Linked DNA regions of Metabacillus sp. B2-18. The protein of the gene in region 3 interacts with the protein of the main gene of each other region in a pairwise test. Links are inferred from orthologs where the notes say so. Each region holds a gene or a part of one and is shown on either strand. Other genes may lie near its edges.

Evidence for each region.
Region 1: the proteins of dnaX (region 3) and dnaE interact in binary tests that used the Escherichia coli proteins (3 or more experiments, as listed by UniProt). The link is inferred for Metabacillus sp. B2-18 from one-to-one orthologs.
Region 2: the proteins of dnaX (region 3) and licT interact in binary tests that used the Escherichia coli proteins (3 or more experiments, as listed by UniProt). The link is inferred for Metabacillus sp. B2-18 from one-to-one orthologs.

What each region holds. Positions count from the first base shown.
Region 1 is NZ_CP088245.1:3,713,562-3,726,048, reverse strand. The notes cover bases 6,849-10,780. They hold dnaE (DNA polymerase III subunit alpha), read left to right. Parts: upstream 6,849-7,226; coding sequence 7,227-10,580; downstream 10,581-10,780. Other genes in these bases: LPC09_RS18870 (sporulation membrane protein YtrH), read right to left, coding at 6,849-7,037. Also shown: ald (alanine dehydrogenase), read left to right, coding at 1-1,100; LPC09_RS18905 (metal-dependent hydrolase), read left to right, coding at 1,228-1,908; LPC09_RS18900 (hypothetical protein), read left to right, coding at 2,299-2,541; LPC09_RS18895 (CBS domain-containing protein), read left to right, coding at 2,649-3,965; LPC09_RS18890 (YtpI family protein), read right to left, coding at 4,032-4,331; LPC09_RS18885 (DHH family phosphoesterase), read left to right, coding at 4,553-5,491; LPC09_RS18880 (YtzJ family protein), read right to left, coding at 5,742-5,930; sporulation membrane protein YtrI, read right to left, coding at 6,202-6,705; more of LPC09_RS18870, read right to left, coding at 6,702-6,848; LPC09_RS18860 (NADP-dependent malic enzyme), read left to right, coding at 10,804-12,033; LPC09_RS18855 (FadR/GntR family transcriptional regulator), read left to right, coding at 12,050-12,487. UniProt on the Escherichia coli protein: DNA polymerase III is a complex, multichain enzyme responsible for most of the replicative synthesis in bacteria. This DNA polymerase also exhibits 3' to 5' exonuclease activity. The alpha chain is the DNA polymerase catalytic subunit.
Region 2 is NZ_CP088245.1:4,226,825-4,238,272, reverse strand. What follows is about bases 5,076-7,968. They hold licT (BglG family transcription antiterminator LicT), read left to right. Parts: upstream 5,076-6,053; coding sequence 6,054-6,884; downstream 6,885-7,968. Other genes in these bases: LPC09_RS21460 (amidase), read right to left, coding at 6,920-7,968; ascB (6-phospho-beta-glucosidase), read left to right, coding at 5,076-5,818. In the rest of the region: LPC09_RS21485 (ATP-binding protein), read left to right, coding at 1-1,350; LPC09_RS21480 (histidine phosphatase family protein), read left to right, coding at 1,509-2,153; LPC09_RS21475 (beta-glucoside-specific PTS transporter subunit IIABC), read left to right, coding at 2,426-4,324; more of ascB, read left to right, coding at 4,397-5,075; more of LPC09_RS21460, read right to left, coding at 7,969-8,314; LPC09_RS21455 (assimilatory sulfite reductase (NADPH) flavoprotein subunit), read left to right, coding at 8,640-10,469; cysI (assimilatory sulfite reductase (NADPH) hemoprotein subunit), read left to right, coding at 10,497-11,448. UniProt on the Escherichia coli protein: Mediates the positive regulation of the beta-glucoside (bgl) operon by functioning as a transcriptional antiterminator. This is an RNA-binding protein that recognizes a specific sequence located just upstream of two termination sites within the operon.
Region 3 is NZ_CP088245.1:28,481-32,282, forward strand. Bases 1-2,934 are described here. They hold dnaX (DNA polymerase III subunit gamma/tau), read left to right. Parts: upstream 1-587; coding sequence 588-2,282; downstream 2,283-2,934. Other genes in these bases: LPC09_RS00140 (YbaB/EbfC family nucleoid-associated protein), read left to right, coding at 2,304-2,627; recR (recombination mediator RecR), read left to right, coding at 2,638-2,934. In the rest of the region: more of recR, read left to right, coding at 2,935-3,234; LPC09_RS00150 (YaaL family protein), read left to right, coding at 3,248-3,469; LPC09_RS00155 (pro-sigmaK processing inhibitor BofA family protein), read left to right, coding at 3,553-3,802. UniProt on the Escherichia coli protein: Part of the beta sliding clamp loading complex, which hydrolyzes ATP to load the beta clamp onto primed DNA to form the DNA replication pre-initiation complex.

The DNA.
Region 1 (12,487 bases), 3.7 Mb from region 3 along the record:
TGAAAAATAATGAAAACCGTGTAGCGATGACGCCAGCCGGAGCAAATCAGTTAATAAAATCTGGACATGAAGTTTGTATTGAAACGAATGCAGGGTTAGGATCCGGCTTTACAGATGAGCAATACAAAGATGCTGGTGCAACGATTGTGAAAACAGCTGCTGAGGCTTGGTCAATGGACATGGTAATGAAAGTGAAAGAGCCGTTAAAAGAGGAATTTTCCTATTTTCGTGATGATCTGATTTTATTTACTTATTTACATCTTGCGGCTGAACCAGAGCTTACAAAAGCTTTGATTAATCAAAAGGTAACATCGATTGCATACGAAACTGTACAGCTTTCAAATGGGTCACTTCCTCTATTAACACCAATGAGTGAAGTTGCCGGCAGAATGGCCTCGCAAATCGGTGCTCAACTATTAGAAAAGCCAAAAGGTGGTAAAGGAATTTTGCTAGCTGGAGTCCCCGGTACACAAAGAGGACGTGTGACAATTATAGGCGGTGGTGTAGCTGGTACAAATGCCGCCAAAATTGCATGTGGATTAGGGGCAGAGGTTACGATACTTGATACAAACTCGGACCGGCTAAGGCAGCTTGATGATTTATTTGGAAAAGACGTATCAACAATCATGTCTAGCCCCCTCACAATATCAGAATCAGTTCAACGAGCAGACCTAGTTATTGGGGCTGTGTTAATTCCTGGGGCAAAAGCACCAAATCTTGTTTTTGCTGAGGATGTAAAGGCAATGGGTAAGGGCTCTGTGATTGTTGATATTGCCATTGATCAAGGCGGCATTTTTGAGACAATTGACAGGTTAACGACCCATGACAATCCAACATATGAAAAACATGGTGTTCTACATTATGCTGTAGCTAATATGCCAGGGGCAGTTCCAAGAACATCCACATTGGCATTAACAAATGTCACTGTACCCTATGCAAATATAATTGCAACCAAAGGTTACCAAAAAGCTTGTTTAGAAGATTCTGCGCTGTTGAAAGGATTGAATACGTTGAAGGGATTTGTAACGTATAAAGCAGTTGCCGAGGCACATGGACTATTTTTTAAGGATGCTACTTCATTAATGGATTCACGAGTATAACACCACATGAAAAACTTAGTGAAAGCTAGGTTTTTCATGTAAACGTTTAGCTAGAAATAAAAATGGGTAAAGTTTTAGTGGACTATCTTATTCATTTAACCATTTAACATATAAGGAGTTGAATAAAATGGAAGTTTCATATCACGGCCATGCAGTTGTACAAGTAGCAGCACACAATAAAAAAATCATTATAGATCCATTTATTACTGGCAATGAATTAACAGATTTGACAGCTGATTCAGTTGAAGCAGATGTTATTATTCTTACACACGGTCATAATGATCATGTTGGGGACACAATAGAAATTGCCAAGAAAAATAATGCTTTAGTTATCGCCCCATACGAGCTGGCGGTTTACATAGGGAAAAATGGAATTGATATTCACCCAATGAATATTGGGGGAGCATATGATTTTGATTTTGGCAGAGTAAAACTAACACAGGCTTTTCACGGGTCAAGCTATCAAGAGCCGGATGGTACCATTATTTATACTGGTATGCCATCAGGTATTTTATTAACATCTGAAGGCAAAACAATCTATCATGCAGGTGATACTGCACTCTTTACTGATATGAAAATGATTGGAGAACGAAATTCAATAGACCTTGCATTTTTACCAATCGGAGATAATCTAACAATGGGTCCTGAAGACGCAAAGGATGCAGCTCTTTGGCTAAACGCAAAGAAAGTCGTTCCTATCCATTATGATACTTTTCCAGCAATTAAGCAGGATCCAGAAAAATTCGCTCAATCCTTACCAGAAGGCATTGGCCTGCCATTAAAAGTGGGAGAAAAATACGAGCTTTAATAGGATAGTTCATATAATGTGGAAAAAAGATTTACAGAATGTTTAGAGTTGAAAACCACAAGCCAAGTTTATACGTGTTGCTTTTAAACCTGTTTTTATAAACTTAGTGGAATGAAGAGGAAGAAAATGACTCCTGCGGGAGGTAGAGGAAAGGCTGAGACCCCGCAGGCAAAGCCGAGGAGGCTCAGCTTCCTCCCCGCGGAAAGCGATTGTCTGGAGCGTAATGAAACGGACAATTTATTGGGGTTACTGTGTTAGAAATAAAATAGTAAAAATAGCGCAAAATGATAGTATGCTATCAGAAGAAGCAAAGAATCTCATTCATTGCTTCTTTTTTTATGTGTACATGCATAAAATGAAACAAAGCTTTTATAGAAAGGATGAATCAAGATGAAAAACCTAATGTACGCATTAATAGCATTAATGATGCTCTATTTTGGACTTCAACATATCTCACTTTCGGGCAATCAAACGCAAACTGTATTTGCTATGAGCTGGTTGTGCTTAGCGATTTTTGTTATTGGTGGAAACTTTGCTCATTATTTGTACCGACCAAAGCAACAGGTTCAAGCAAAGCAGTTAAAATCATATAAGCAAATTCAGAAAAAGAGACAAAGACAAACACTGCGTTGATATAAGCCTTCTTCACCCTTATAATAAAAGTGGATTAGTTTGTTTTTTAAACCGTATTTGTGCGGTCTTATTAGATAAATGCACTAATATAAAAAGGGTGATGCGGCTTGGCTACAAAGCACGAGCAAATTTTGCAGTATATAACTTCACTGCCAGTTGGTGAAAAAATTTCTGTCAGACAAATTGCGAAGGATATAAATGTTAGCGAAGGAACAGCATATCGTGCAATTAAAGAAGCAGAGAACAAAGGATATGTTAGTACGATAGAACGTGTTGGAACGATTAGAATTGAAACAAAGAAGAAAGAGAACTTTGAGAAATTAACATATGCTGAGGTTGTTAATATTGTTGAAGGGCAAGTTTTAGGTGGACGGGCAGGTTTACATAAAACATTAAATAAATTTGTCATTGGTGCGATGAAACTTGATGCCATGATGCGATATACAGGTGCAGGGAACTTACTTATAGTCGGGAATCGTACAACTGCCCATCAATATGCGCTTGAAGCTGGTGCAGCAGTATTGATAACAGGTGGTTTTGATACAGAAGATAGCGTGAAAAAATTAGCTGATGAGCTGGAGCTGCCAATTATTTCAACAAGCTATGATACTTTTACGGTTGGTGCCATGATCAATCGAGCAATTTATGATCAGTTAATTAAGAAAGAAATCGTACAGGTGGAGGATATTCTTACACCGATTGATAAAACAATCTGTTTATCAACGTCTGATACGGTGGCAACTTGGTATCAACATAACTATGAAACCGGGCATGGTCGGTTTCCAGTGATAGATCAGAACTTAAAAGTGCAAGGAATTGTTACCTCTAAAGATATTATGGGGAACGACCATTCAACCATAATCGAAAAAATAATGACTAAAAGTCCGATTACAGTAATTGGTAAAACTTCTGTCGCATCAGCAGCACAAATGATGGTTTGGGAAGGGATCGAAATTTTGCCGGTAGTAGACCAGCAGAATAGATTGCAAGGGATTATTAGTCGTCAAGATGTTCTCAAAGCTCTTCAAATGATCCAACGTCAACCACAAATTGGTGAAAAACTTGATGACATCGTGACAAATCAATTTATAACTATTGATGATGAATCAAAACGCAGTAGTATTTTTCGATGTGAAGTAACTCCGCAAATGACAAATCACCTTGGCACCATTTCTTATGGGGTTTTTACGACACTTGTTACAGAGTCCGTTAATCGTTATCTAAGAGCACAGAAAAAAGGTGACATTGTTGTTGAAAATATCACAATATACTTTATTAAACCTGTTCAAATGGAATCAGTGCTTGAAATTCACCCGAAAATATTAGAGGTTGGTCGTAAGTTTGGAAAAATTGATATAGAAGCATATAGCGACGGTATAGTCGTAGGAAAAGCGATGATGATGGTTCAATTGATTGAGAGATAAAACAAGGAAAAAATAGGGTTAGCTGTTTTTATAAAACAGTTAACCCTATTTTTTTCGAGAGATTCGTTACTGTTGCTCTTTTATTTCTTTTAGAACATATGGAAGATAATGCTTGTAAGCTCGGTATCCTGCCCAAGCACTGCCAAAACCGATTAACAGAAAAATAATTCCCACAACAAATGATAAGGTTGAGCGAAACATAAATAATTGATTAAGCCCAAAAAATGCAACAAACAGACCTAATGCAATGCTAGCTTTCGCAGATATCCAACTTTTCTCCGCTTGCTTATTTGATCGGTATGCTTTGACCCTATAGTACAAATAGAAAGCTAGTGAAAAAATAATAAGTACAACTAAAACTGGCATATAAAAACCTCCACTACTGAGATGAGTATTTTTTCTACTCTTGCATCTAGTAAGGTAAAAAAGAAGAAATATCTTCTTAAACAACCTATAATAAAAGATAGCATGTTTAGTTTAACATGTCTTTAACTAAATACGATGAAATGAAAATCCTGAAGATTCATTCTTTTTTAAAATTTGTATTTATGATTTAATAAACTATATAGAGAGAAAAGGAGACCAAAATGAAACAACAAATACTTGATGAAATTAGCCAAAATGACACAATTATCATTCATCGCCATGTTCGTCCAGATCCGGATGCCTATGGCTCTCAATGCGGTTTGGCTGAAATGATAAAAGCTACATACCCAAATAAGAAAATCTATGTTGTAGGAGAATCTGAGCAATCGCTTGAGTTTCTATATAAAATGGATCATATTTCAGACGAGATATACCAAGAAGCACTTGTTATTGTATGTGATACAGCAAACCAAGCCCGCATCAGTGATCAACGTTATAAAACAGGTAAAAAATTGATTAAAATCGATCACCATCCAAATGAGGATCAATACGGAGATCTTTTGTGGGTGGAAACTGAAGCAAGTGCTACAAGTGAAATGATTTATGAACTGTACTTAGAAGGTAAAGATCACGGCTTTAAATTATCTGAAAAAGCGGCAGAACTTCTTTATACTGGGATTGTGGGTGATACAGGAAGGTTTCTATTCCCGAGTACAACGGAGAAAACTTTTCAGTATGCTAGTGCATTAATCTCAAAAGGAATTAACCCTACACCAATTTACGACGAACTTTACAAAACAAAGAGAAACGTCGCTAAACTTAGTGGATATGTTCTTCAAAACTTTACGTTAACATCGTCAGGTTCTGCATCAATGAGTATAACAAAAGATATATTAAAGAAATTTGATGTGACCCCTTCAGAAGCTTCTCAGCTTGTTGGAATTTTAGGTAATATTGAAGGTGTGAAAGCATGGGTGTTCTTTGTGGAAGAAGAAAATCAGATTCGTGTTAGACTTAGAGCAAAAAAACTTGTGATAAATAAATTAGCTAAAAAATATAATGGTGGCGGACATCCACTCGCATCTGGAGCTTCTGTATATAGCTGGGAAGAAGCGAAACAGGTTTTACATGATCTAGAAGTGCTATGTCAGGATGAATGATCTTAAGAAATAAGAAAGGGTTCGGTAATAACTGCCGAACCCTTTTCTAACCCTAGTCGGTAGTCATAAGATGACATAGTTCCTTACCTTAAAATTTACGATCCAGAAGGATGATAGTGTAGAGGTTAGTTTGCTTACAATACAGTTATGGATTACTTTTAGTGGTTTGAAAAGAACATGTGATGAGGATCTTTAGAAAACGCCGCTTTGATAATGGAGTTTTACATTGATGAAGAGAGTGTGAAAGCGGTTACCTTTCTTTGTTCGGAATAAACCAATAACCTAGCTCTGTAGCATCCTCATACACATCCAATTGTAAAATCTGACATTCTTTTTTGATAATGTTTGCAAGCTCAGCTGTTTCTACATATGCTGAGAACCCTTTTTTGATATGGTTAATCTTTTCCTGGACAACTTGTTTTGAACTTAAAATATACATATCCATCCCTCCGTTAAGTAGTGGTACAACCGATAAATCGTTATAAAGTGAGTTGGTTAAACAAGGAATCAATTGTCATAATTGTTGGAATGTATGTTCTATGAAGAGTGGATGGGGAGGTTAAAGCCAGTTTGTAAGAGAGCAAACCAGCTTGTTTTTAGTGGATGTTTTTTTCCTTGTTTTTCCTATTTCTATTTTATCGGAAAAGGGAAGGTTTTGCGATTGATTTTTAATAAAAATTAAAAATATTTCAAATTCTCTTGGAGTATTGTTAGTCTACAAATGATATTTTAACTTCAATATATAGTGTGGTGGTTAACATGAATTTTGTCATTTCAAGCTTGTATTCTTTTCCATCAAACTTTAATGGCTTATTTTCAATGATTCGTTCTATTAATAGATGGTTAGAAACGATACTCTCAATATCCTTGGCCATTACGTCTTTTAAATCTTCCTTTACACTGTTTTCAATATTCGTTATCCTAAAGTCCTTAAAAAGATAGCGGTCACCGTTCGTTAATTTAATCTTAATCTCTTGAACAGTCAGCTTTTCTTGAGCTTTTTTATTTAATTTTGTATACTCTTCTTGATAGATTTTCTTGTCATTCTCTAAATCTTGAATGGTTTGCTTTTGTTTATTTATAATTGTACTATGTTCTTCTTGAATAACTCCAAAAATAAAAAGAAAAACACCCCAACTAATAACTGCCCCTATTGCTGCACCTGCAAAAAAACGTTGCCATGAAGGTTGCTGATAGTGCGGCGGGATTCTCATGAAAGATGCTCCTGCGTTAACCAAGTGATAAGTAACCAACCTGTTTGAGCTCCACCCATAGCTGATACAATTAACAATACTTGTTTAACAATATCTCGTGTTTCACCTTGAAAAATTCCTCGCTCAAAGCTGTAAAAAGCATCAAACGTACCACCTATCGCTGCAACAAGAGCCCAAATTTTTAGCCTATTAGAAAATTCAAACATTTTGGTTAATGGTGGTTCTCCTGCTAAAAATGCACCAATGGCACCGATTAGCGTGCCACCTAAAAGTACTCCTAGTGCTATAAAGTAACTATGAATAAAAGCCGGCATAAAGGCTTCTTTGTCCATGACTATCAACCCCCTACTCTATATATATGGACGACCTATTTTAAGTATGAAAGAAAATATTTTTGTAGAAATGGTCTTATAACACGGAACGCTCTTATTTGTAACTATATAACCTCGGGAATATAATGAAGGATATATAAATGATCCTTGAATAAAAATCTAAAACGAATGTAGAAAGGAGGGGAATATATGCCGTTTGTTCACCTTCAAGTGAAAAGTGCATACAGCTTGCTCTCAAGTGCAGCAAGATTAGATAAATTAGTTAATAAGGCGAAAGAATGTAAATTTAATGCAATAGCGTTGACTGATTTTCATGTGATGTATGGGGCTGTAGCTTTTTATAAGCTATGTCAGGAAAATGGAATAAAGCCTATTTTAGGTATGACAGTTACAATCATAGATGAACAACATGAGACCGACATGACAGCTGTACTACTAGCTGAAAATAACGAGGGGTATCAGAATTTATTAAAGATAAGCAGTGCTCTTCAAACAAAATCACCTGAAGGGCTTCCAGATCGATGGTTAAAAAGCTATCATTCTGGATTAATAGCCATTATCCCAGGACAAATGTTCATGGAAAGCTTTGAAAAAGAACAGTTTGATCAAGCAATTGTTTTATTAAAAAAATATCAAACTTTATTTGGTGAAAACTCAATATACTTAGGAACTCAGAGAGTATCCTTAGAAGATGAGTCCCTACATAAATATTTACTGAATATTAGTAGTGAAGTGAATATTCCTATGGTGGCAACGAATAATGTTAGCTATATCGAAAAGGAAGATTACCTTGCTCAGCAATGCCTAATTGCATTAAAACGTGGTGAAAAGCTTTCTGATTTTCATGTTGACCAAAAAGGAACACATGAAAATTACTTAAAGCCTGCAGCTGAAATGGTATCTTTATTCGAGGAGTTCCCTGATGCATTAGAAAATACATTAAAGATAGCTGCTCGTTGTAAAGTGAATCTTAATCTGGGTGTTACTCATCTACCAAAATACCCTGCTCCCAAAAACCAAAATGCTGATGAATATCTTGAGGAGCTTTGTTTCAAAGGATTAAATACAAGATTTGAAAACCCTGACTCTATCTATTTACAAAGACTAAGCTATGAGTTAGATGTAATAAAAAGAATGAATTTTAGTGATTATTTTTTAATTGTATGGGACTTTATGAAATACGCTCATGAGCATGGCATATTAACAGGTCCAGGGCGAGGTTCTGCTGCTGGCTCTCTTGTTTCATATGTGCTGCGAATTACGGATGTAGATCCAATTAAACATAGATTACTTTTTGAAAGGTTTTTAAATCCAGAGCGTATTACGATGCCTGATATTGATATTGACTTTCCAGATACAAGACGTGATGAAGTAATAGCTTATGTAGCAAACAAATATGGCAAATTACATGTTGCTCAAATTATTACCTTTGGAACGTTAGCAGCCAAAGCAGCTATTCGTGATGTGGGGAGAGTAATGGGAGCTTCACCTAAGGAAACAGATGTCTTATCGAAGCTGATCCCATCTCGACCGGGAATCACCCTTCAAGAAGCATTTAAAGAATCTCAGGCACTACAGAAATTAATTACTGAAAATGAACGAAATAAAAAAATCTATGAAACAGCTTTAAAACTAGAAGGCCTCCCAAGGCATACTTCTACACATGCAGCAGGTGTTGTTTTAAGTGATCAACCTTTAACAAATATTGTCCCAATTCAAGAAGGGCAACAGGATGTGTACTTAACACAGTACTCTATGGATTACTTAGAAGATCTCGGGCTTTTAAAAATGGATTTTTTAGGCTTAAGAAATCTTTCTTTAATCGAGAATATTATGAAATCTATACAACGTGTTGAAGGAAAACGAGTTGATTTGACGAACATATCCTATCAAGACGAAAAAACATTTGATCTTTTATCCCAGGGAGATACAACAGGAGTTTTTCAGCTTGAATCCGAAGGGATGAGAAGTGTTTTAAAACGTCTTAAACCTAGCAGTCTTGAGGATATTGTTGCTGTAAATGCATTATACAGACCTGGTCCGATGGAAAATATTCCACTCTTTATTGACAGAAAACATAAAAGAAAAAGCACAACATATTTACACCCCTCACTGGAACCGATTTTGCAGAATACCTATGGTGTTATAGTTTATCAGGAGCAAATAATGGAATTGGCTTCTACTATTGCAGGATTTACTCTAGGGGAAGCAGACTTATTAAGAAGAGCCGTTGGGAAGAAAAAGAAAGATATACTAGATCAAGAGAGGGAACATTTTGTCTCGGGCTGTACTAGAAACGGTTATAGTCAACAAGTGGCAAACTCAATTTATGATTTAATTGTTAAGTTTGCCAACTATGGATTTAACCGAAGTCATGCAGTTGCATATAGTATGATTGCTTACCAATTAGCCTTTTTAAAAGCAAATTACCCTCTCCATTTTTTAACAGCTTTATTAACAAGTGTAAGTGGAAATGAAGATAAAGTTGCTCAATATGTTCGAGAGGCGAAGCGTAAAGGTTTCGCGGTGCTGCCACCTTCTGTAAACAAAAGTGAGTTTGCATTTTTAGTAGAAGGTGCAAGTATTCGCTATAATTTAACATCTATAAAAAATGTAGGAATAGCGGCTATTAAGGAAATCTTTCATGCAAGAAAGAAAAAACCTTTTACTGACTTATTTGATTTTTGTATAAGGGTATCAATGAAAATTGTGACTAGAAAAACAATGGAGCAACTTATTTTTGCAGGTGCAATGGATGAGTTTACTATTGATCGTGCAACTTTGCTTGCAAGCCTTGATGTTGCCATTGAGCATGCGGAGCTAATGACTCCATCAGATGAAAGTCAATTTGATCTCTTTTTGGAAGAAGAATTTAATCTAAAGCCAAAGTATATTGAAGTAGAGCCATTTAAAATTGAAGAAAAACTTAGATTTGAAAAAGAATCTCTAGGTTTATACTTTTCCATTCATCCTGTTGAAATGTATCGTTCAAACCTTCAAGGGGTCCGTGCTGTTACTATTGATGATTTATCTTCAAATGTAGATCGAAAGGTTTCAATTGGGGCTTTAGTAGCAAATGTACGAACAATACGTACCAAAAAAGGTGAGGTTATGGCTTTTTTACTACTTGGAGATGAAACAGGAGATATTGACGCTGTTCTTTTCCCTCAAACTTATTCAAAGTTTGGTGAAAAGGTGAGGGACGGGATGATTTTCTATCTAGAGGGAAAAGTTGAAAGAAGACAGGATAAACTTCAGTTTATTGTTCAGCAAATAAAAGAACTAGAACACTTACCAGCCGTTTCTAAACATGCAAAGCTCTTTGTGAAAATTGAGAAGCAGTTCTCAGATCAACAAAAGTTGCTAGATGTAAAGAAGATACTAAGTCGTTTTAACGGGAGTATCCCTGTCTACCTGTATTATGAGCATGATAAGAGGACTATTCAATTACCTGAAGAGTTCTCAGTTTCAGCTACAGAAGAGTGTTTAACAGATTTAATGAATTTACTTGGGCAAAATAATGTTGTACTAAAACAGGAGTAGCCTTTCATTGTAAGGCTATTTTCGTAAATGAGGATGTTTATGCTAAACGATGCTTTACAATCAAATGAATTATGTTATCATTTAATAATGATTTAAAGTGGTCTGACCACTTTTTGAAGAATGATAGGCAGTGTAAAAATAGATACAGCTGAACTGGTAACCAAACAATTAGATTCTTACAATAGGGTACTTGTTCTAGTACTTTACATGGGGAGTGTTCATGATGTCATTGAGAGAAGAAGCCTTACATATTCATCGTGTTAACAAAGGGAAATTAGAATCAAAGTCAAAGATTCCAGTAAAAAATGCTTATGATTTAAGCCTTGCTTATTCACCTGGTGTAGCTGAACCTTGTAAAGATATTTATGATGATAAAAGCAAAGTCTATGATTATACGATGAAAGGTAATATGGTTGCAGTAGTTTCTGATGGTACGGCTGTGCTCGGGTTAGGAAATATTGGTCCTGAAGCAGCATTACCGGTTATGGAAGGAAAAGCTGTTCTTTTCAAAAGTTTTGCTGGAGTGGATGCATTTCCAATTTGTTTAAACACAACAGATATTGATGAAATTGTTAATACAGTTAAGTTGCTTGAACCAACGTTTGGTGGAGTAAACTTAGAAGACATAGCTGCTCCTAATTGTTTTGTTATTGAAGAACGTTTAAAAAAGGAAACGAATATCCCTATTTTTCACGATGACCAACATGGTACTGCAATTGTAACTGTAGCAGGGCTTGTTAATGCTCTTAAATTAGTTGGAAAAAGTATGTCTAATATCCGGGTTGTAGCTAACGGTGCAGGTGCAGCGGGTATTGCAATCATTAAACTTTTATATAGCTATGGTGTAAGAGATATTATTATGTGTGACACGAAAGGTGCAATCTTTGAAAATCGTTCACACGGTATGAATAACGTGAAATCTGAGGTAGCTAAATATACAAATAGAGATCAGCTGGAAGGTAGTTTGGCCGATGTTATTAAAGGTGCCGATGTATTTATTGGAGTTTCGGTTGAAGGGGCCTTGTCTAAAGAAATGGTTCAATCAATGAATGAGAACCCAATTATTTTTGCTATGGCTAACCCTGTTCCAGAAATTATGCCAAATGAGGCTAAAGAAGCTGGGGCGATGGTTATTGGAACAGGCCGATCTGATTTTCCAAACCAAGTAAACAATGTATTGGCCTTCCCAGGGATTTTTAGAGGTGCGTTAGATGTACGTGCTACACATATTAATGAGAAAATGAAAATTGCGGCAGTTGAGGCAATCGCAGCACTTGTTTCTGAAAAGGATTTAAGTTCAGATTATGTGATTCCGGCACCATTTGATCCAAGAGTGGCACCAGCTGTTGCTTCAGCAGTAGCTAAGGCAGCAATGGAAACCGGTGTGGCAAGAATAAAAGTCGATCCGGAGGAAGTTGCTGAGAAAACGAGGCAATTAGCCATCATTGATTAAAGTGAGTGATTCTTCTTTGACAACTCCGCATTCAAAAGTTTATATTGAAATCCTTCGCCATATTCGCGCAATTATTGCAGAAAAACAGCTTTCTTATGGAGATAAAATTCCTTCAGAAAGAGAGCTGGCTGAGAATTTAAAAGTTGGAAGATCTTCTGTTCGTGAAGCGTTAAGAGCCCTTGAATTATTAGGGATGATTGAAACGAGAAGAGGCGAAGGAACTTTTTTAAAGGATTTTAGAGAACATAATTTAATTGAACTGCTGGGTACCTTTATTCTTGATGATACAAAAGCAATAAAGGATGTTATTAAAATGAACGAGCTATTAGAAAAAAATGCCCTGCAGCTAATCTTACAAAGTGACATAAATGAACAATTAGAAGAATTATCTAGTAAAGTTCAGGATACAGAGATAACAAGATTTGAATTAATGACTGAGCTTGTTAAATTAGCA
Region 2 (11,448 bases), 4.2 Mb from region 3 along the record:
ATGGTGGATGAAGCAATTGAAAAGTCCCCTTTTTATCATACGAAATATATTTCATTTTCAGCAGCAGAAAGAGAAAGGGTCCAACAACTAGAAACAGAAAATAACTTGTTGGAAAAGAAAAATGAAGAGCTGTTAATTGGGAATGCCCGTCAAATGGAGCGTGAAAAGTTTCTTGAATTAGAAAAAATAAATGCAGAAAAAGCTAATCTTGCAAAAACTGTCTTTTTATCACAAATGAGCCATGATTTGCGAACTCCTCTTAATACGATTCAAGGTTACTCACAAATTCTCTTAATGGATAAAAATTCGCCAGATTTGAACCAAAAAATATCTAAAATCTATAATGCCTCTGAACAATTACTGAATTTAATAGAGGAGATATTAGATTTTACAGCTATTGATACGGGTAAAGTGAATATTCACAAAAAAGAATTACAAGTCAAATCTTTTCTAGAAGATTGTGTAGGCTCTATTCTTGAAACAAATACTTCTGATATAGATATCCATTTAGAGGATGTCCCATCAGATTTTTTCATAGAAGCAGACCCAGTTCGTTTTAATCAAATTATCACAAATCTATTGGATAATGCCTTGAAGTATAACAGAGCAAATGGAACGGTTCATATATATTGTGATGAGGAAAATGATAGTGAAGAAGTAAAAATTAATGTTAAAGACAGTGGAATCGGAATCGAGCAAGAAGATCTTGATCTTATTTATGAGCCCTTTTATAGAAGTAAAAATACAATGAATAACTGGAAAGGTACAGGTATCGGGCTGGCGATTGTATCACAGCTAACCAAGAGAATGCATGGTAACTACGGTGTGACAACAGAAAAAGGGAAAGGCTCTACTTTCTGGGTTTCGTTTAAAAAGTTGAATAAACAGTCTGAAGTATGTGTGCAAAATATAGATGAAGAGCCATTGATTCCATTAAGCCAACCTTTAAGAGTTTTATATATTGAAGATAACACCGACAATATAGACGTAATGAGATCAATGCTACGTATCATTCAAACGATCGATTTACAGTGTGTAACGTCTGGAAAAGACGGAATAAAACAAGCCATTGAACTAAAGCCTGATATTATTTTACTAGACATTACGTTGCCAGATATGAATGGGCTAGATGCATTAAAGCATATTAAATCGAACCCTTTATCAAAGGACATTCCTGTTATAGCTGTTAGTGCGGATGCAATGGAATCAACGATAAACCAGGCTTCTGAAGAAGGGTGTTATGCTTATATTAAAAAACCAATTCACATAGAAGAAATACGTAATGTGCTAGAGAGTACGATTAAGTATATCACCTATAATCGAGAGAATTCTGCTAAATCGTTTTTATAGTCAGAAAGCATAGCCATTAAGGTTATGCTTTTTTTATGTTCTAAGGATAAAGTATGTTTTCATTGTGACACCATTAGAAGAGGATTATAATGGTCATAATGTCATTATTAGGGTAAAACCTTCAGAGACCGAGACTGAAAAAAAGGATGTGTTCATAAATGGCAACAGAAAACAAACTAACTCTTTATTTTGTCCGCCACGGAGAAACTCAATATAATGTGGAACGAAGAATGCAGGGTTTCTGCGATTCACCACTTACTGAAAAAGGAATTTTACAAGCTAAATCAGTTGGAAAGGGCTTATCTGATATTGAATTTATTGCAGCCTATGCAAGTGACAGTCAGAGAGTACTCGACACAGCTAAATATGCCATCGGTGACCGTGACATACCTTTAAACCCTGATGCACGATTAAAGGAAATGAATTTTGGAGTATTAGAAGCTTTATTAGAAGATGAAATTCCCAATCTTTACGGAGATGCCCTCGAAAAATTATTCAGCCTTGATGTTAATGCTTGTGCTCCAGAAGGTGAAACATATGCACAGCTTTTTGAAAGAACTGAACAAGCAATCAATGAAATTGTTGAAAAACATGCTCCAGATGATGGAAATATTTTAATTTTTTCTCACGGTGTAACAATCGGTAACTATATAATCCAAGTCACAAACAGCAAAGAGTTTAAGGTTCATGACAATTGCAGTGTTTCGGTTGTCAATTTTATTGATGGTAAACCTTACGTTGAAAAGATTGGTGACACTAGTTATAGGGACAAGGGCAGTCAGGTATTAAAAGCAAATAGCTGATTCATGAGAAAAGGAGGTCGCGAAAGACCTCTTTTTTTCATTTAGTTCCAAAGTCTAGTAAACTACAAAAAAATCAAAAGAAAGCGTTGACATTCAATTTTACCCGTGATAAATTACATATAACAAATAAATAATACATATTCCGTTATAGGAATGTTACCTTAAGTGGGCATAACCTGGACTGAATAGTGACACAATATTCGCGATATTTGTGTGCTATTCGGCTCAGGTTTTTTATTTGTCTAAAATTAAGATGAAAGAAGGGACACCTCATGAAATACGAGCAGTTGGCTAAAGATATACTCTCAAATGTCGGCGGAAAAGAAAACGTTTCCAGTGTCGTGCATTGTATTACTAGATTACGTTTTAAATTAAAAGATGAATCAAAGGCAAATACAGAAGTACTAAAAAATATGGATGATGTTGTAACTGTTATGAAAAGCGGTGGGCAATATCAAGTGGTTATTGGAAACCATGTACCAGATGTTTATCAAGCAGTATTACATGTTGGTGGTTTTCAAGGACAGTCGCAAACTAGTGATGATGAAGAAAAACAAAAATCAAGTTTAATTGACATCATTTCAAGTATATTCACTCCTGTACTTGGCGTATTAGCTGCAACAGGGATGATCAAAGGTTTTAATGCACTATTTCTTGCATTAGGTTGGTTAGAGGATACATCGGGAACTTATCAAATTTTAAATGCAATTGGTGATTCATTATTTTACTTCTTTCCAATTTTCTTAGGATACACAGCGATTAAAAAGTTTGGTGGAAGTCCGTTCATCGGAATGGCCATTGGGGGTTCATTAGTTTATCCAACTTTATCAGGCTTAACGGCAGGCGATCCTCTTTACACATTATTTTCAGGGACAATGTTTGAATCAGCAATTCATATTACATTTTTAGGTGTACCTGTCATTTTAATGAGTTATGCATCTTCTGTTATCCCGATTATTTTAGCATCATATTTCGCAGCAATTGTAGAAAACCGTTTGAAAAAAATCATTCCAAGTGTAGTGAAAGCATTCTTAGTACCATTTTTTACATTACTAATTGTTGTTCCTTTAACATTTATCATAATTGGACCTATCGCAACATGGTTAGGTAATCTTTTAGGAATGGCAACCCTATTTATCTATAATTTAAGCCCACTAGTTGCAGGGATTTTTGTAGGTGGATTATGGCAGTTACTTGTTATCTTTGGTCTTCACTGGGGTCTTGTACCAATTGCGATTAACAACCTTACAACAATGGGTGCTGACCCGGTATTAGCAACTACATTTGCTGCTTCATTTGCTCAAATTGGTGCAGTATTGGCAGTATGGATTAGAACAAAGCAGCAAAAGCTGAAAACATTAAGTATTCCAGCATTTATTTCGGGTATTTTCGGTGTAACAGAGCCAGCAATTTACGGTATTACATTACCGCTTAAAAAGCCATTTATCATTAGCTGTATTGCAGCTGCTGTTGGTGGTGGGATTATCGGTGCAGCTGGTTCTAAAATTTACATGGTAGGCGGTCTTGGAGTATTCGGAATTCCATCATTTATCAGTCCAACAGATGGTATTACATTTGCTTTTTGGGCAATGTTGATTTCATTTGCTGTAGCATTTGGTCTAGGCTTTATTCTTACGTACCTATTTGGAATGGGAAAAGCTAAAAATGAAGTAACTGAAAATTCTGAGAGTGAAGTGGCAGTAACAACAGCTTCAAATGCTAAAAATGAACAAATCATTAGTCCTTTAACAGGTGAAGTAAAGGTTTTATCAGAAATAGAAGACGAAGCATTTGCATCAGGTGCTCTTGGTCATGGTGTAGCAATTGAGCCAAGCGAAGGAAAGCTATTAGCTCCTGCTTCTGGTATCGTGACTGCTTTATTCCCGACTAATCATGCAATTGGTATCACGACTGAAAATGGGGTAGATATTCTGATTCATATCGGTATGGATACTGTACAGTTAGAAGGAAAGTATTTTACAGCCCATGTTTCTCAAGGTGACCGAATTGAAAAAGGTCAACTCTTAATAGAGTTTGATATGGATAAGATTAAAGAAGCGGGGAAACCACTCACAACACCTGTTGTGGTAACGAATCATAAAGAGTTTAATCTAAACTTAACACCAGAGAAACAAGTGAAAACTGGTGACTGTGTTTTTACTATAAATTAAATGTTAGCTAAGGAGGAGGTCGTCTTTTAAGACGTTCTCTCCCTCACTTTTTTATGAAAAGGAGTTTTCTTCATGGCTTTTCCAAAAGGATTTTTATGGGGCGGTGCGATTGCTGCCAATCAAACAGAAGGGGCCTATCTCGAAGGTGGAAAAGGATTAACAACAGTTGATTTACTACCAACAGGTGAAAAGCGCTGGGATATCATGTTTGGAAATCTTCCTTCTTTCCAACCACTTGAAGGTGAATTTTACCCATCACATACGGCAATTGATTTTTATCATCGTTATAAAGAAGATATTGCACTTTTTGCAGAGATGGGATTCAAGGCCTTACGTGTATCTATTTCATGGGCACGAATCTTCCCGAATGGTGATGATGCGCAGCCTAATGAAGCAGGGTTAAAGTTTTATGATGATCTTTTCGATGAACTATTGAAATATAATATTGAGCCTGTTGTAACAATTGCTCATTTTGATGTACCTGTTAACTTGGTTGAGAACTATGGAAGTTGGAAAAATCGTAAGCTTGTTTCTTTATTTGAAACTTATGCAACAACTTTATTTAAACGTTTTAAAGATAAGGTAAAATACTGGATGACATTTAATGAAATTAATATGTTATTGCATTTGCCATTTGTAGGTGCTGGACTTGTTTTCAAAGAAGGAGACAATAAAGAGCAAATTAAATACCAAGCTGCACATCATCAATTAGTTGCTAGTGCACTTGCTGTAAAAGCTTGTCACGAAATCAGCCCAGGGGCAATGATCGGATGTATGCTCGCTGCAGGAATGACTTATTCATACACATGTAACCCGGAGGATGTTTGGGATGCGATGGAGAAAGACCGTGAATCGTTCTTTTTCATCGATGTTCAATCACGTGGAGCATATCCAGGGTATGCTAAGAGATTTTTCAAAGATCATAACATAAAGATTGAAATGGAACCTGGAGATGAAGAGCTTCTAAAAAATCATACCGTTGACTATATTGGCTTTAGTTATTATGCGAGCCGTGCAACTAGTACAGATCCAGAAGTAAATAATATGACGTCAGGAAATGTGTTCGGATCTATTGAAAATCCATACCTTGAAAAATCAGAATGGGGCTGGACGATTGATCCTAGAGGATTCCGAATTACAGCGAATCAATTATATGATCGCTATCAAAAGCCATTATTTGTTGTGGAAAATGGTTTAGGGGCTGTTGATGAATTAACAGCAGGCGGTGAAGTTCATGATGACTACCGTATTGAATACTTAAAAAAGCACGTTGCTGAAATGAGTGAAGCGATTGAAGATGGCGTTGAGATTCTTGGTTATACAAGCTGGGGTCCAATTGATATTGTGAGTGCTTCAACTGGAGAAATGAAAAAACGCTATGGCTACATTTACGTTGATAAAGACAACGAAGGAAACGGTACACTACAACGGCATAAAAAGAAAAGCTTTGATTGGTATAAAAAAGTAATTGAGAGTAATGGTGAATCACTTTAAGAAGCATTATTAAGGGAAAAGGTGGTTCAAGCATGTGATAGGCAAATGGAGAATACTTTCAGGTCATCATGATATAAGAGGAAAGCTGACAACAGCTTTCCTTCTATTAGTACAGGGATTCTCCTATAATCTTTAGAAGTGGTCATGGAGAAGAGTATCACTTATAATACGATAAATAGAGCTTATACGAGAAAATCTGTTTAACAAATAAACCATAAAAAGTTTAGGTGGTTATATGAAAATAGAAAAAGTATTTAACAATAATGTTGTAAGTGCATTTAATGAAGAAAATATAGAGCTTGTTATCATGGGGAAAGGTCTTGCTTTTCAAAAAAGACCTGGTGACGAAATAGATGATGATAAAATTGAGAAAGTGTTTACACTGAAAAATAAAGACATGTCGGAACGATTTAAAACCCTTTTATATGAGGTTTCAATTGAACTCATGGAAGTAACAGAAGAGGTTATTAAAAAAGCAAAAAGTAAGCTTGGAAGAGAACTAAATGACAGTATTTATGTTTCTCTTACAGATCACATTAATTTTGCCATTGAACGTAATAAAAAAGGCCTCGATATAAAGAATGCGTTGCTATGGGAAATCAAAAAGCTATATAAAGATGAATTTTCTCTTGGTGTAGAAGCACTGGGTATGATTAAGGAAAAGCTTGATGTTACATTGCCTGAGGATGAAGCTGGCTTTATTGCCATGCATATTGTGAATGCAGAGCTAAATGAAGAAATGCCTAATATCGTAAACATTACAAAAACGATGCAAGACATCTTAAAAATTGTGAAATATCACTTTAAGATGGATTTTAACGAAGAGTCTCTTAACTTCTTCCGATTTGTCACTCATTTGAAGTTCTTTGCTCAAAGACTATACAGCAAAACTTACATGGAAGGTGAAGACGATTTTCTGTTTGAAGCTGTAAAAAACAAACACAAACAAGCTTATGAATGTACGGAAAAAATTAATGATTATGTGGAAAGACAATTTGATTACGAGTTAACAAACGATGAGAAGCTGTATTTGACGATTCATATTGAGAGGGTTATTAATAGATAAGAGGAAAAGTAGACGAACGTTTCGTCTACTTTCTTCTATATAATAGTTGGTTTTTTATCTTTCCAAGGCCGTGCTTGCTCAAGCTGTCCAGCAAGTTGAAACAGAGTAGCTTCATCTCCGAGCGGTCCCATAAACTGAACACCAATAGGTAAGATATCTTTATTCCAAAACAATGGAACAGACATCGCCGGACAGCCAGTTGTATTCGCAAGTGGAGTGAAGGGTACCCATTCATTTAGTCTGTTAACATACTCCTCTATATTACCTTTATAAGATAATTCACCAATTCTTAGAGGTGGCTCACTAAGAGTTGGAGTTAATAGGAGATCGTAGTTGTTGAAAAATTGAGCAACTTCTTTCGTTACTAGCTGCATGTAACTAATCGCAGCAAGATATTCTGTTGCTCTGTATGAATTCCCGCAGTGTAAAACTTCCCAAGTATAAGGTTCTAGTTCTTCTTGCTTCGGAGCTCTTCCAGTTAAATTTGTTAAAGAATGTATTCCTTGTGAAAAGGATGATTGCCAAAGCACTTGAAATGCTCGATTATATTGATCAACATGAATAGTAGGAAATCCCTCCTCAACATCATGGCCAAGAGATTGACAGAGATTTGCTGCATCTAAAACAGCATCTTCACAATCAGAATGAATCTTTTTACCGTTAAATCCGGTTTTTAAAACAGCTATTTTTAATTTCCTAGGTTCTTTGATTGACTCAGTGACAAATGAACTACTTGGTTGTGATACATAGAATGGATCACCAGGATTATTTCCATATGTAGCATCAAGAAGTCCCGCACTATCTCGAACAGTCCGTGTAATCACATGATTAACTCCGAGGCCAACCGGATCAGGGTTCTTTGGAATTCTGCCTCTACTTACTTTTAGGCCAAAAACTCCACAACAAGATGCGGGAATTCTAATTGATCCTCCCCCGTCCGAGGCATGTGCCATCGGAACAATTCCAGCTGCAACAGCAGCCGCAGCCCCTCCGCTTGAGCCTCCAACTGTATAGGCTAGATTCCATGGATTTCTCGTTGGACCATATTGTAAAGGCTCAGTAGTCGGTACTAGTCCAAACTCACAAGTATTTGTTTTTCCAATTGTGATAAGCCCCGTTTGTTGACGGATTCGTGATGAGTACTCACTATCAGCTGAGGCAATAAAGTTTTTAAGATATGTAGATCCTGCTGTGTAGGGGGTGTTTGCGAAAAATTCCAAATCCTTCATAAGGAACGGAACACCTGAAAATGGACCGGATTCAGTTGGTGGTAACTTGTCTTCATACAATTTATGTGTGACAGCATTTAATTTGGGGTTTAACTCTTCTATTAAGTCAATTGTATGGGAAACTAATTCTGCAGCTGAAATTTGTTTGGTTTTAATAAGATAAGCCTGTTCAGTGGCATCGAGCCAATTTAATTGGTGCATAGGTGAATTCTCCTTGAATAGGTACTTTTTGGTTTAGTACGGATATTAAGAGGATTTATGTTATAAATTTTTGTTTTAACTCTATTATATAACGATAGTGGAATAGAACGAACAAGTTTTCCTTTTAACAAAAAGTATCATCAATCCTCACAAACTTGTCAAAAACTTTTTCATTCTTCACACAATTAAATTCCAACTTTATTGATAGGAATAATGAGTTGTGGTAAAATGAATTATATTTTTCACTTGTCAGTGAGACTAAAATAATGGAAACTAGTAATTATGAATAATTTGTACAAGTAAATTTTGTGAGGTGTGGATTTTGTTGCAACTTCAGGTAATGAACAGTCCGTTTAATCAGGAGCAAGTAGAGCTCCTTAATCGTCTTCTGCCAACCTTGACGGAATCTCAAAAAGTCTGGTTGAGTGGGTATCTAGCTGCTACACAAGCTGGTTCTGCTAATGTTACGGCTGCTCCCGAAGCGCCGGTAGTAGAGGCTGTTGTTCCAGTAAATGTAAAGCCAGTATCTAAGGATGTTACGATTCTATTTGGTTCTCAAACTGGTAATGCCCAGGGTCTTGCAAATAAGGCAGGAAAAGAACTCGAGAGTCGTGGTTATAAAGTAACCGTTTCATCAATGAGTGATTTTAAACCAAATAGCTTAAAGAAGGTAGAGAATCTTCTTATTGTAGTAAGTACACATGGCGAGGGAGATCCGCCGGATAATGCGATTTCTTTCCATGAGTTCCTTCATGGTAAACGAGCTCCAAAGCTTGATGAACTTCGCTTTTCAGTTCTATCGCTTGGTGATAGCTCTTATGAGTTTTTCTGTCAAACAGGAAAAGAATTTGATCAACGTTTAGAAGATCTTGGTGGAACTCGTCTTTATCCACGTATCGATTGTGATTTAGACTTTGATGAGCCTGCAGCTGAGTGGATTGCAGGAGTTTTAGCTGGTCTTGATGAAGCACAAGCTGCGGGAGCAGAACCTGTTCAAGCGCAAGAAGCAGCTGCCCCTGCTCCTCAAGCTTTAGAATCAGCTTACTCAAGAACAAATCCATTTAAAGCAGAGGTTCTTGAAAACCTAAACCTAAATGGTCGCGGCTCTAATAAAGAAACGCGTCATCTTGAGTTGTCATTAGAAGGATCTGGCCTTACATTTGAGCCAGGTGATGCTCTAGGTGTTTACCCGGAAAATGATCCTGAACTTGTTAACCTTATTCTTGAAGCAGTAAAATGGGATGCAACTGAAAAAGTTACAGTGAATAATGAAGAAGTAACATTGAAAGAGGCATTAAGCTCAAGGGTTGAAATTGCCACGTTAACGAAACCAGTTGTTGAAAAAGCAGCACAGCTTAATTCTAATAAAGATTTACAATCACTTGTATCAAATAGGGATTCTATAAAAGCATATATTGATGGTCGTGACCTATTAGATTTAATTCGTGACTTTGGTCCATGGGAAGTTTCTGCACAGGAATTTGCTGGTGTTCTACGTAAAATGCCAGTTCGTCTATATTCTATTGCAAGTAGCTTAGCTGCAAATCCAGATGAAGTTCACTTAACAATTGGGGCTGTCCGTTATGAAACACATGGTCGTCATCGTAAAGGTGTGGCGTCAACCCAAGTGGCAGAACGCCTGCAACCTGGTGATACATTACCAGTGTATATTCAAAAGAATCAAAATTTTAGACTACCACAAAATCCTGATACACCGATTATTATGGTTGGACCTGGAACAGGTGTTGCACCATTTCGTGCATTTATGCAAGAGCGTGAAGAAATCGGTGCAGAAGGTAAATCATGGATGTTCTTCGGTGATCAACATTTTGTAACAGACTTTCTGTACCAAACAGAATGGCAAAAATGGATTAAAGACGGTGTGTTAACGAGAATGGATGTTGCTTTTTCACGTGATCAAGAAGAAAAAGTTTATGTACAGAATCGCATGCAAGAGCACAGCAAAGAGTTGTTCCAATGGCTTGAAGAAGGGGCTGTTGTGTACGTTTGCGGTGATAAAAATCATATGGCGAAAGATGTTAACAACACACTGATCGACATTATTGAAAAAGAAGGCGGATTAAGCCGTGAAAAAGCTGAGGCCTACCTTGCAGATATGAAACAAAATAAACGCTATCAACGCGATGTATATTGATTTTTTGATTGAAAGGAGATTAGCAACATGGCGAACAAAATATTAAAAGCACCAGAAGGCCCACCAAGTGATGTTGAAGACATTAAAGAAAGAAGTGACTTTTTGCGTGGGACGCTTAAAGAATCTATGCTTGAGCCATTAAGCTCAGGTATTTCAGATGATGATAACCGCTTAATGAAACACCACGGAAGCTATTTACAAGATGACCGTGATCTTCGAAATGAGCGTCAAAAACAAAAATTAGAGCCAGCTTATCAATTTATGCTACGTGTTCGTTTACCAGGTGGTGTTGCCACACCAAACCAGTGGCTTGTTATGGATGACCTTGCCCAAAAATACGGAAACGGTACGTTAAAGCTAACAACTCGTATGACGTTCCAAATGCACGGAATTCTAAAATGGAACATGAAGAAAACGATTCAAGGTATTCATGCTTCATTAATGGATACGATCGCTGCATGTGGAGACGTTAACCGTAATGTAATGTGTGTGGCAAATCCGTATCAATCGAACGTGCATCAAGAAGTGTATGAATGGTCGAAAAAACTAAGTGATGATTTATTACCACGTACAAGAGCTTATCATGAAATATGGCTTGATGAAGAAAGAGTAGCTGGTACACCTGATACAGAAGAGCTTGAGCCAATGTACGGTCCGCTTTACCTACCACGTAAATTTAAGATTGGTATTGCCGTTCCGCCTTCAAACGATGTTGATATTTTCTCTCAAGACTTAGGTTATATTGCCGTTGTTGAGAACGACAAGCTTGTTGGTTTTAACGTAGCAATTGGCGGTGGTATGGGTATGAGTCATGGTGATAAAGAAACATATCCACAGCTTGCGAAAGTTATTGGTTTCATTAAACCAGAACAGGCTTATGATGTAGCAGAAAAAATCATTACAATTCAACGTGACTATGGAAATCGTTCTGTACGTAAAAATGCACGTTTCAAATATACGGTCGATCGCCTAGGGCTTG
Region 3 (3,802 bases):
ACTAATACATGCGTCGGACAAACGGCGCAACTAAATATGGTATCAATTTTGCCGTGCTAAGCGGGGAGGTAGCGGTGCCCTGTACTCGCAATCCGCTCTAGCGAGGCCGAATCCCTTCTAGAGGTTAGAACACTGTAGGGCTGCCTCAAGTAAGTGGTGTTGACGCTTGGGTCCTGCGCAATGGGAATCCATGAACCATGTCAGGTCCGGAAGGAAGCAGCATTAAGTGGAAGCTCTCATGTGCCGCGGGGTTGCCTGAGCCGAGCTAACTGCTTGAGTAACGCCTATGGTGGCTAATCGACGGAAGGTGCACGGCAGTTAATTTTAAAATAAAACTCACTCTTATAGGGTGAGTTTTTTATTTACATGAAAGAATGTAATAATTCACAACTGGTTATTAAAAAACGTATAAACATTCATCTTATTGTGCATTTATTTTATATTATTCAACAATAAGGTTAGCGAAAGAAAAATGTTCGTTTTTGGTTTAAAAGTGATCATTATGAATGAACTCACATATAAACAACTTTGTAAAATTTCTGTTGGTTGTTATAATAAAAAGGAAGAAGAAGAAGGGAGACGTTTTTGTGGGTTATCAAGCTCTATATCGTGTTTTTCGACCACAGCTGTTTCATGATGTGGTTGGACAAGAACATATTACTAAAACCTTACAAAATGCCCTATTACAAAATAAATTTTCACATGCTTATCTTTTTTCTGGACCACGTGGAACAGGGAAAACAAGTGCAGCGAAAATCTTTGCAAAAGCAGTGAACTGTGAAAAGGCACCAGTTGCGGAGCCATGTAATGAGTGTGCTGCTTGTAAAGGAATCACAAACGGGTCAATTTCTGATGTCATTGAGATTGATGCTGCATCTAATAACGGTGTTGATGAAATAAGGGATATAAGAGATAAAGTAAAGTATGCACCATCATCTGTACAATATAAGGTATATATCGTCGATGAAGTTCATATGTTATCGATTGGAGCTTTTAATGCCTTACTTAAAACGCTAGAAGAGCCTCCTAAGCATGTGATTTTTATCTTAGCTACAACAGAACCACATAAGATCCCGCTAACAATCATCTCCCGCTGTCAACGCTTTGATTTTAGAAGAATTACTGCATCTGCTATTGTAGGGAGAATGAAGGAAATCATACATAATCAGCAGGTTAATGTAGAAGAAGCAGCTCTAGATGTAATAGCAAGAGCAGCTGATGGTGGTATGCGTGATGCGTTAAGCCTCCTAGATCAAGCTATATCTTATAGTGATGAGCAAGTAAGTATTGATGAAGCTTTGCTAATTACTGGGTCTGTCTCTCAAGAGATTATCGGAAGAATTGCAGAGGCCATTCATCAAAAAGATGTGACAATTGCCTTACAAGCACTTGATCAACTTATGTATCAAGGTAAAGACCCAAGTAGATTTATTGAAGATTTTATTTTTTATTACCGAGACATGCTTCTTTACCAGACGGCACCAACGTTAGAAGATGTACTTGAACGAGTATCAGTTGATGAACAATTTATTCAACTTTCAAAGGAAATCCCTTCTGCTGAGATTTATGAGACAATTGATGTTTTAAGTAAAAGTCAGCAAGAGATGAAATGGACAAACCATCCACGAATTTTTTTAGAGGTAGCACTTGTGAAGCTTTGTCAAAGTGCTCATACTACTTCTCAGCCTAATCAAGAGGGGTATCAAGCACTTCTAGATAAGATAAACAATTTACAATCAGAAATAAACCGAATAAAACAGCAAGGGATCTCTGCACCACAGCAGGCTGCAACAGGTTCTGAACCAAAGCAGCGCTCAATGAAAAGTGGTGGTTATAAAACACCAGAAGGAAGAATTCAAGAAATCCTTAAAAACGCTACAAGAAAAGACTTAGAGATAATTAAAGGACGCTGGGCAGAGCTGCTAGAGATGCTAAGACGCCAAAATAAGGTGTCTCATGCAGCACTACTAAATGATAGTGAACCTGTAGCAGCATCAGATCATGCCTTTGTTTTGAAATTCAAATTTGAAATTCATTGTAAAATGGTAGCTGAAAATAACAATAATGTTCGAACAAACTTAGAAATGATTTTACAGGAATTAGTCGGCAAGAATATGGAAATGGTTGGCGTTCCAGAACATGATTGGGGTAAAATAAGGAAGGAATTCCTTAAAGACCAAAAAGACGATGAGCAAAATCAGCAAGAAAGTGGAGAAGAAGATCCTTTAATTGCTGAAGCAAGAAAATTAGTAGGAAATGAACTTATTGAAATAAAAGACTAAAAACTGGAGGAATGTAAAATGATGCGTGGCGGAATGGGTAATATGCAAAAGATGATGAAGCAAATGCAAAAAATGCAAAAGGATATGGCGAAAGCCCAGGAAGAACTTGCTGAAAAAACAGTAGAAGGTACTGCTGGTGGCGGTATGGTAACTGTTGTTGTTAATGGCCAAAAGGAAATAGTAGAAGTTAACATTAAGGAAGAAGTAGTAGATCCAGAAGATATCGAAATGCTTCAAGACTTAGTATTAGCTGCTACAAACGATGCACTTAAAAAGATGGACGATTTAACAAATGAAACTATGGGACAATTCACAAAAGGAATGAATTTACCGGGAATGTTCTAGGAGGATTATCATGCATTATCCTGAACCAATATCAAAGCTAATCGATAGCTTTATGAAATTGCCAGGAATCGGTCCAAAAACGGCCGTTCGACTGGCTTTTTTTGTATTAAATATGAAAGAAGATGTGGTCTTGGATTTCGCAAAGGCTCTAGTTAATGCCAAGCGGAATTTATCGTACTGCTCTGTTTGTGGCCATATTACTGATCAGGATCCTTGTTATATATGCGAAGATGATCGACGTGATAAAAGCGTTGTTTGTGTTGTTCAAGATCCTAAAGATGTGATCGCAATGGAGAAAATGAAAGAATATAACGGACTGTACCATGTACTTCATGGTTCAATTTCTCCTATGGAAGGGATCGGACCTGAAGATATAAAAATACCGGAGCTTTTAAAAAGGCTTCAAGATGACGTGATTCAAGAAGTTATTTTAGCAACAAACCCTAATATTGAAGGGGAAGCAACTGCAATGTATATTTCAAGATTATTAAAGCCATCGGGTATTAAACTAACTAGAATTGCACATGGTTTACCGGTAGGTGGAGATTTGGAATATGCTGATGAAGTTACCCTATCAAGAGCACTAGAAGGAAGAAGAGAGCTGTAAAGGGGGGGATGAGATGCTTTTTCGCCGTAAAGGATGGCTGAGAAATCAATATGATCAACAACTGATTCAAAACTTACTTCTGAAGAAGAAAGAGTGGAATCGACAAAAGCAACTGATTGATAAAAGTGTTGAACCTTCTCCTGAGGTACTCTATGAATTAAAAGTAGCAGAAGCGAAATACTTCTTTTTATTAAAGGAAGCAAAAAACCGAAACATTAAAATTGGCAAGCTATAGTAGATGTTATCTATTATAGCTTGTTCTATTTTTAAACGCACTTCCATATCTTTTATAGTAAGAGGATAAAAGGGAGTGGTGAAATGGATCCTATTATAGTTTTTTCTATATTGGGTGGACTCGTACTGATTCTATTGTTTGTCGGAGCACCGATTAAACCAATTCAATGGATCGGTCAACTGTTTGTAAAGGTTATAGTTGGAGCGCTATTATTATTTTTTGTAAATGCATTTGGTACAAGCATAGATTTACATATTCCAATTAATCTAATAACATCAAGTATCTCTGGGATATTGGGAATCCCCGGGTTAGCAGCACTAATCGTTATAAAAA